One region of the Fictibacillus sp. NRS-1165 genome, then DNA from elsewhere that is predicted to be linked to it. Evidence: riboswitches for the same ligand, from Rfam matches in the RefSeq annotation. Region 1 holds a riboswitch; the other holds the start of a gene.
What was found. Region 1 has a riboswitch for thiamine pyrophosphate ahead of ABHN01_RS06870 (acetylornithine deacetylase). Riboswitches for the same ligand answer to the same signal wherever they lie in the genome.

Region 1 (4,162 bases):
CGTACCAAAACGAGGCGGCAGATTGGTCGTAGGTGCAACGATGGAAACTGGTACCTACGACAGAAAAGTTAGGGCAAAGGGAGTTTTAGAGCTGCTTTCGAAAGCGAGTGCTGTCCTTCCCGGTATTTTACACGGCGAGTGGGAGAAAGCCTGGACAGGGTTCAGGCCGCAAACTCCGGATGGTCTCCCGTACATGGGAAAACATCCCTACCATAAAGATCTGTACATTGCAGCGGGCCATTTTCGCAATGGGATCTTACTCAGTCCGCTGACCGGGCGCTGGATGGCAGAACTGCTGGAAGGAAAGCTGCAGGAAGAGACTTTAAGAGAATTTGCTCCTGACCGCTTTGCCTTATGAAAAAAATGAGAGGATGAGCTTTCATGAAGTTGATTGTTAACGGTGCATCGCTGGATATCGACCAGGCCAGGACCATTGAGGAACTTCTGGTGGAGCTGAAGCTTGCCGGAAGAGGGGCGATCGTTGAACTGAACCAGGAGATCCTCGATAAAAGCCAGCACGCTGAAACACGCTTAGCTAATGGTGATAAGGTAGAAATTGTTCATTTTGTAGGAGGAGGATGAAGACATGCTGAAAGTTGGAAACTATGAGTTTAGCTCCAGATTGCTGCTGGGGACAGGAAAATTTCCTGATTTTGATATTCAAAAAGAGGCAGTTAAGGTTTCAGGTACTGAGATCCTTACGTTTGCCGTAAGAAGGATGAATATTTTTGATCCTGATCAGCCGAATTTTTTAGAAAAACTGGATGCAGAGAATTTTACGCTGCTGCCGAACACGGCTGGAGCTAAAACGGCCGAAGAAGCGGTTAGAATTGCAAAGCTAGCAAAAGCTTCAGGGTTATGTGATATGATAAAGGTAGAAGTAATAGGAGATTTCAAGACTCTTCTGCCGGATCCGCTTGAAACATTAAGAGCGTCAGAAATGCTGTTGGAAGAAGGGTTTACGGTCTTGCCTTATGCTTCAGATGATGTCATTCTTGCACAAAAATTAGAGGAGCTTGGCGTACATGCCATAATGCCTGGAGCTTCACCGATTGGTTCTGGCCTAGGAATCATCAATCCGTTAAACATCAGCCTCATTATTGAGCAGGCCAATATTCCGGTTATTGTGGATGCCGGCATCGGATCACCAGCTGACGCGGCAGCCGCTATGGAACTTGGCGCTGACGGAGTATTGCTCAATTCTGCGGTATCTGGAGCAGATGATCCGGTAAAAATGGCTCAGGCGATGAAGCTCGCCATTGAGGCCGGCCGTCTCGGATATGAGGCGGGAAGAATTCCAAAGAAAAGGTATGCATCGGCAAGCAGTCCGCTGGAGGGAATGAGTATTTAATGAATGATCGCTACTCCAGGCAGATATTATTCGAGCCTATCGGAGAAGAAGGGCAGGATCAGCTGTCAGATAAACACGTTGTGATTATAGGGGCTGGAGCGCTCGGAACAGGCAATGCCGAAATACTTGCCCGTGCGGGCGTAGGCAGGATTACGATCGCTGACCGTGACTACGTGGAATGGAGCAACCTACAGCGCCAGCAGCTTTTCAGCGAAGAAGATGCAAAGTACAGGATGCCCAAAGCCGTTGCTGCAAGAGAACGGCTGGAGCAGGTGAATTCCGATATTCATGTTGAAAGTCTTGTACTGGATGCAGGTGTGGAAGAACTGCGGGAACTGGCGGAATTTGCAGATCTTTTGATTGATGCGACAGATAATTTTGATACACGTTTACTGATCAACGACATCTCACAGGAAAGAAAAATTCCATGGATTTACGGCGCCTGTGTCGGAAGCTATGGTTTAAGCTATGTGATTTTGCCGGGTGAGACGCCTTGTCTTAGCTGTTTGCTTGAGAAGGTGCCTATGGGCGGTGCAACGTGTGATACAGCAGGAATTATCGCACCTGTGGTGCAGATGGTAGTCGCCCACCAAACAGCTGAAGCGATGAAGCTATTGACGGGCAATACCACTTCTCTACGGAACAAGCTGGTCTCCTTTGATATGTGGAACAATCATTACTTGGCGATGGATGTGCAAAAGCTGAAGAAAGCGGATTGCCCTTCCTGTGGCGAGCACGCCCACTATCCGCATCTTGATCCGGAAAATCAGACGAAGACAGCGGTCCTGTGCGGAAGAAACACTGTCCAGATCCGTCCTTCGGAAAAAGGGGAAAGAGATTTGGAGGAGCTGTCACTGTCTTTATCGCGGCTTGGCGGAAGAATCGAGCAGAATCCATATCTGCTTTCATATAGCAGTGATGAAGAACAGAGGCTTGTGTTTTTTAAAGACGGACGCGTACTCATTCATGGCACGAAAGATATAACAGAAGCAAAAAATCTGTACTACAGTTTAATAGGATAATGGAATAGAAATCTGCTAGGGGGGCTGAAAGGCTGAGACTGAACCTTTGTGTTCTAGACCCTTGGAACCTGATCTGGATCATGCCAGCGGAGGGAAGCAGGCTGAATGAAAAAGCTGATTAATCGGACCCCAGCTGAAAGCTCAGCCGCCTTCTCTTATGAAGGCGGCTTTTTTGTATATGTTGGGTGCCAGGCACCCGCCGCAAGTATGTAATGCTTGGTGCCAGGCACCGAAATAATTTACGAACTCTCGTTGCATTCGAGACGGTCAGTCCACCTGCGAGGAATACAGAAGAGGCACAGAGCTATGTTAAAGACGTACTCCTTAACCTGGGATTTGAGACAGAGGAATGGGAGCTGTTTCCCGGGGACCGAATCGTCGCGGGAGCAAAGCAAGGAGAAAGATCAGAGGAATATCAAAGCCTGCTCCTTAATGGACATATGGATGTTGTAGCTGTCGGTGATGAAGCGTCATGGAAGTATCCCCCTTTTGTCCTCACAGAAGAGGAAGGGCTGCTCTATGGACGCGGAACTTCAGATATGAAGGGAGGCATGGCCTCATCTCTGTTTGCCCTTCAGCTTCTTCAAGAGCTTGGGATTAAGCTGAAAGGGGACATCTTCTTTCAATCGGTGACAGGTGAAGAAGCAGGAGAAGCAGGAACCAAGTCATGTGTAGACCGGGGCATGAAAGCTGATTTTGCGATTGTCGCCGACACATCGAATCTTGAGATTCATGGCCAAGGAAGAGTCATCACAGGGTGGATCACCATTAAGAGCAAAGAGACCTATCACGATGGGCTCCGTTCGCGGATGATCCATGCCGGAGGCGGAATAAACGGTGCGAGTGCCATTGAAAAAATGGCAAAGGTGATTGAAGGGCTGCAGGAACTTGAACGGCACTGGGCAGTCACTAAATCGTACCCGGAATTCCCTATGGGCAGTACGACCATTAATCCGTCCGTCATTGAAGGAGGAAGAAATGCGGCGTTTATCGCTGATGAATGCCGGCTGTGGATTACTGTTCACTTTTACCCGAATGAGACCTATGAAGAGGTCGCGAAGGAAATTGAGGAGCACATCCTTGCTGTTGCCATGGCCGATCCATGGATGAAAAACAATCCTCCTCTGTTTAAGTGGGGAGGAAAATCCATGATTGAGGAGTGAGGAGAAGTTTTTCCTGCACTGGACGTTGATCACACTCATGAAGCTTTGGCGGTACTGAAGGAACAGCATCAAACGGTCTCCAAGCGGAAAGCGGTTGTTTCAATGTCATCAACCGTTACCGATGCAGGTTGGCTTGGAGCCGCTGGAATACCTGCTGTTATTTATGGCCCCGGCAAGCTGGATGATGCTCACGCTGTGGACGAAAAGGTGGAGCTTCATCAGCTGTTGGAACACTCAAAGGTTCTCGCGGGGTTTATCGCAAAGTGGTGCAATATAGAAAGGAGCAATACACATGACGAAGCTGAAGCAAGAGCCATTTACTGAACGATTGTATAAAAGCGTGGAACCCGTTTGGAAACACACTCATCTTCATCCGTTTGTACAGGGCATTAAAGACGGATCACTGCCTAAGGAACGCTTTGCCTATTATATGAAACAGGACTATGTCTATTTAAAAGACTATGCCAAGCTCTTTGCGTTTGGGGCAATAAAAGCGAAGGATGCCGAGACGATGACCTGGTTTTCAAGCCTGCTTCATGAAACCTTGAATACCGAGATGGATCTCCACCGCGCGTATTGCAGTGACATTGGCATACAGTCCGAGGAGCTGGAGGAAGAAAAGGCCA
Region 2 (4,162 bases), on a different contig from region 1:
GGCCGGGGGGGCTTTTTGCTTGTGCTCTTCATGCGGCAGGGCGGGAATCCGCCTCTGGTATTCCCGGCCGGTTCTTGAAACCTTATTCCAGTCCCTGTTGAAGAAATAGGCAATGCTTCCATAGGCCACACAGGCCATGGTGACCATCCTGAAAATAAAGATGTCAAAAAGGATGGTGACAAGAAGGGGATAGGTATCCTTTTCCTGAAAGGCGTAGCCATAATATTCACCCATGCCGATCGCTACCATGTCGTACACAAGGCCGAAAATAAAAATATACAACACATAGATAAGAACATATTCAAGAATGGAAGAATGGAGAGCGAATCCATCGACCACAAAGATACTGGTCATAAAATAAACGGCAAGTGTGCCGGATATAAAAGCTTCAAAGATATAAAAAAAGGAAACAGGGCTTCTAAACAGGTTTTTTCCAAGAAAAGACCTGAAATGGATGACGCAGTCGATAAATGCTTTCTGCCAGCGGATCCGCTGTTTGAACAGATCCCAAATGTTTTCGGGGAGTTCGGTATAGCAAACAGCGTCGGGAATAAAGGTCACCTTTTTATCCTTTTGACCAGCGATATGGCGCTGAATTTTTAATGTAATGTCAATGTCTTCTCCAATCGTTGCGCGGTAGCCTCCGACACTGAGAAGGACCTTTTTCCTGAAAATACCGAATGCACCAGAAATAATGGAAAGGGCTCCTAACCTGGCATGTGACACTTTTGTAATATAAAAAGCACGCAGGAAATCTAGAGCCTGAGCGCGAATGAGCAGGTTCGTTCCACGCAATGTCAGCCCTGAGAACGGATTCTTCATTTTGGTCTGGAGAACATGTACCATGCCGCCGGCAGCCACGACATTTTGTTCTTCGAATGTTTCATTGATGGCAGGCAGTGAATGGTCAGTCATGATGGTATCCGCATCCAAAGTGACATCAAGCTCATTGCTTGAATATTCAATGCCTGCATTGAGCGCGTCCGCTTTTCCGCCGTTCATTTTATCCAGCACATAAATATTTGGATAGAGCTCAGACTGATAAAACTGGATCGCTCGTTTATGTTTTAACTGGCTCAGAGGAATCCTTGTACTTGTCTTCAGCTGCAGGTGTTCATCCAGTTTTCCGAGGGTGTCATCCGTGGATCCGTCATTGATATAAATAATTTCAAATTTTCATGTTTTCAACGGATGTCGTAATGATTTTCTCCTCATTGAAGCAAGGGATAAGAACACTGACACTTTTTTCAAATATCGGTTTTGGCCGATACCGTCTTTTTCTTTTATGAAAAAAGGGAAGGCAGTTGAAGGAGTGAAGGATTGGAAAAGCGATTGAAAGACAGAAGAAAAATAATACTGCATATTTCACTGTAGTAAACCTCCTTTTGTTCAAATTGTTATATTAGTATAAAGTATTTCATGGCAATTTCTCCTTTTCAACGGATGAGTAATAAGTCTTACTTTTCAGTGAATTGAAAGCCTATACATAAATTTCCGGCCATCCGCTTACGGTGATAAACAACCCATGCCAAAAGTCTGATTGTGGAACAAGCAAAGAGAAGTTAACATTTACTCTGAAAACAAAATATGTTTTCTGCTAGGGGAGCCCGTCAGACGGGCTGAGAGAAGAGAGGAACAGCTCTTTGACCCTTTGAACCTGATCTGGGTTATACCAGCGTAGGGAAGTAGGTGCCGAAGTCAAGTATATTTTTGTATATTTTTCTTTGCCTATCCTATCGGGTTCTTCTTACTAGAACCCGTTTTTTTTTATGCTGTGTGTAACTTTGGACTCAATTTAAAAAATCGAGGAGGAAGTTGCATGAACGTACAAAAAGAAAACGATGTTTTATTGAAATCACAGTTTCCAAACAGCACGAAAATTTATGAAACAGGATCAAGTCCGGACATCAGTGTGCCGATGAGAAGCGTCAGCCTGGCGGATACACAGAAGACTGGAGGAGCCGAAGAGAATCCGCCAGTCATTCTGTATGATACAAGCGGTCCTTACACCGACCCCGAATATGAGGCAGATGTAGAAAAGGGTCTGCCCTTAATTAGAAAAAAGTGGGTGGAAGACCGGAACGATACAGAGCAATATGAAGGCCGTTCCGTTAAACCGGAGGACAATGGCTACAGGAAACAGGCTCAGACCGCAAATGTGTTTCCGATTCGTCCTTTTAAGCCGATGCGGGCTAAAGAGGGAGGAAACGTGACACAGATGCATTATGCGAAAAAAGGGATAATTACGCCTGAAATGGAATTCATTGCGATTAGGGAAGGGCTTGATTCTGATTTTGTCAGAAGTGAAGTGGCTAGCGGCAGGGCCATTATTCCCGCCAACATCAATCATCTCGAGCTGGAACCGATGATCATCGGGCGAAACTTTCATGTGAAGATCAACGCTAACATTGGAAACTCAGCTGTTACTTCTTCCATCGAGGAGGAGGTCGAAAAAATGACATGGGCTACTTATTGGGGAGCGGACACGATTATGGATCTGTCCACAGGCAAGGACATTCATACAACAAGAGAGTGGATCATCAGGAATTCTCCGGTTCCTGTAGGCACTGTTCCAATCTATCAGGCGCTCGAAAAGGTGAATGGGATCGCGGAGGATCTAACTTGGGAGGTCTATCGGGATACCCTTATTGAACAGGCGGAGCAGGGTGTGGACTATTTTACGATCCATGCCGGCGTTTTGCTTCGGTATGTGCCGCTGACGATCAATCGCATTACAGGTATCGTTTCACGGGGCGGTTCCATTATGGCACAATGGTGCCTTGCATATCATCAGGAAAACTTTTTATATACTCATTTCGAGGAGATTTGTGAGATCTGTAAAGCATATGATATCTCCATCTCTCTGGGTGATGGTTTACGGCCTGGCTCGATTGCAGATGCCAATGACGAAGCGCAGTTTGCGGAGCTGGAAACTTTAGGGGAACTTACAAAGATCGCCTGGAAATATGACGTACAGGTCATGATCGAAGGGCCAGGACATGTACCGATGCATCAAATCAAGGAAAATGTAGATAAGCAAATGGAGATTTGCCAGGAAGCGCCCTTCTATACGTTAGGGCCGTTGACGACCGATATCGCCCCTGGATATGATCACATCACCTCGGCGATCGGGGCAGCGATGATCGGATGGTTCGGAACGGCGATGCTTTGCTATGTGACACCAAAGGAACATTTGGGACTGCCGAATAAAGATGATGTAAGGGAAGGGGTCATCGCGTATAAGATCGCTGCCCACGCAGCAGACTTGGCCAAAGGGCATCCAAGAGCATTGAAGAGAGATAATGCCCTTTCAAAAGCCAGATTCGAATTCAGATGGGAGGACCAGTTCAATCTTTCCCTGGATCCTGAAAAAGCAAGGGGATATCATGATGAGACTCTTCCTGCGGAAGGAGCAAAAACCGCTCATTTCTGCTCCATGTGCGGACCAAAATTCTGTTCCATGAGAATTTCGCATGATCTGAGAAATATGTCTGCACAGGAACTTACCGGCACTGAAAAAGAAATGAAGGAAGGGATGCGGGAAAAGGCGAAGGAATTTCAGGACAAAGGCTCGAACCTTTATTCATGAGCAGAATAGCAGCACTTCTTGAAAAGATTGCACTGCTGGAAAAGCAGCTGCAGGAGATTCAAAAAAGATGCCCTCATGTGTTTCTGGAAACCTCTCACTCCGATGAACGGATCTGTATGAGATGCAGCTATACCGAAAAAATTGTGTACCGGTTCCCAGAAGAAAACGACGCGGGGCCAGGAACTCAAATAAAAGAACTTCTCTTGGGCAATGATAATGGCAAAGGAAGAATGAGGGAGGAATAGGTAATGGGTACGAATTGGCTGCAGACCGCATTGAACTGGACAGAGCAAAGAGTAGGGCAGGCTTCTGATGGGTTCAGGGAGATACTCGGAAAGCTTAAGAACCAGCCAGCGATGTTGGTGACAGACCTGGCGACATTTATTATGCTTCATCCTGAAACACATAAAAAGCGGAGCGAACTGCTCGGAATCACGTATTGCACGTATTCATTAAATCTTGGCGATGTAGATCTTCTTCTTGAGACAAAGGAGGGACTGGATCAAAAGGTTCTGGAATGCCGCGTGAGCGAAAAAAATCGAGTCATTTCCCATTTCCGTTCCTATGACGCCA

Region 2: another riboswitch for thiamine pyrophosphate. It lies ahead of thiC (phosphomethylpyrimidine synthase ThiC); the one in region 1 lies ahead of ABHN01_RS06870 (acetylornithine deacetylase).

Annotation. Positions count from the first base shown of each region.
Region 1 is NZ_JBDPNU010000018.1:16,632-20,793, forward strand. Features, by position in the region: gene thiO (glycine oxidase ThiO) at 1-358, shown strand, start outside; gene thiS (sulfur carrier protein ThiS) at 382-582, shown strand; gene ABHN01_RS06860 (thiazole synthase) at 587-1,351, shown strand; gene ABHN01_RS06865 (thiazole biosynthesis adenylyltransferase ThiF) at 1,351-2,373, shown strand; TPP riboswitch at 2,381-2,485, shown strand; partial or broken gene ABHN01_RS06870 (acetylornithine deacetylase) at 2,586-3,860, shown strand; gene tenA (thiaminase II) at 3,829-4,162, shown strand, end outside.
Region 2 is NZ_JBDPNU010000003.1:91-4,252, reverse strand. Features, by position in the region: gene ABHN01_RS00970 (glycosyltransferase family 2 protein) at 1-1,164, opposite strand, end outside; TPP riboswitch at 1,590-1,701, shown strand; gene thiC (phosphomethylpyrimidine synthase ThiC) at 1,820-3,589, shown strand; gene ABHN01_RS00960 (hypothetical protein) at 3,586-3,834, shown strand; gene ABHN01_RS00955 (hypothetical protein) at 3,838-4,162, shown strand, end outside.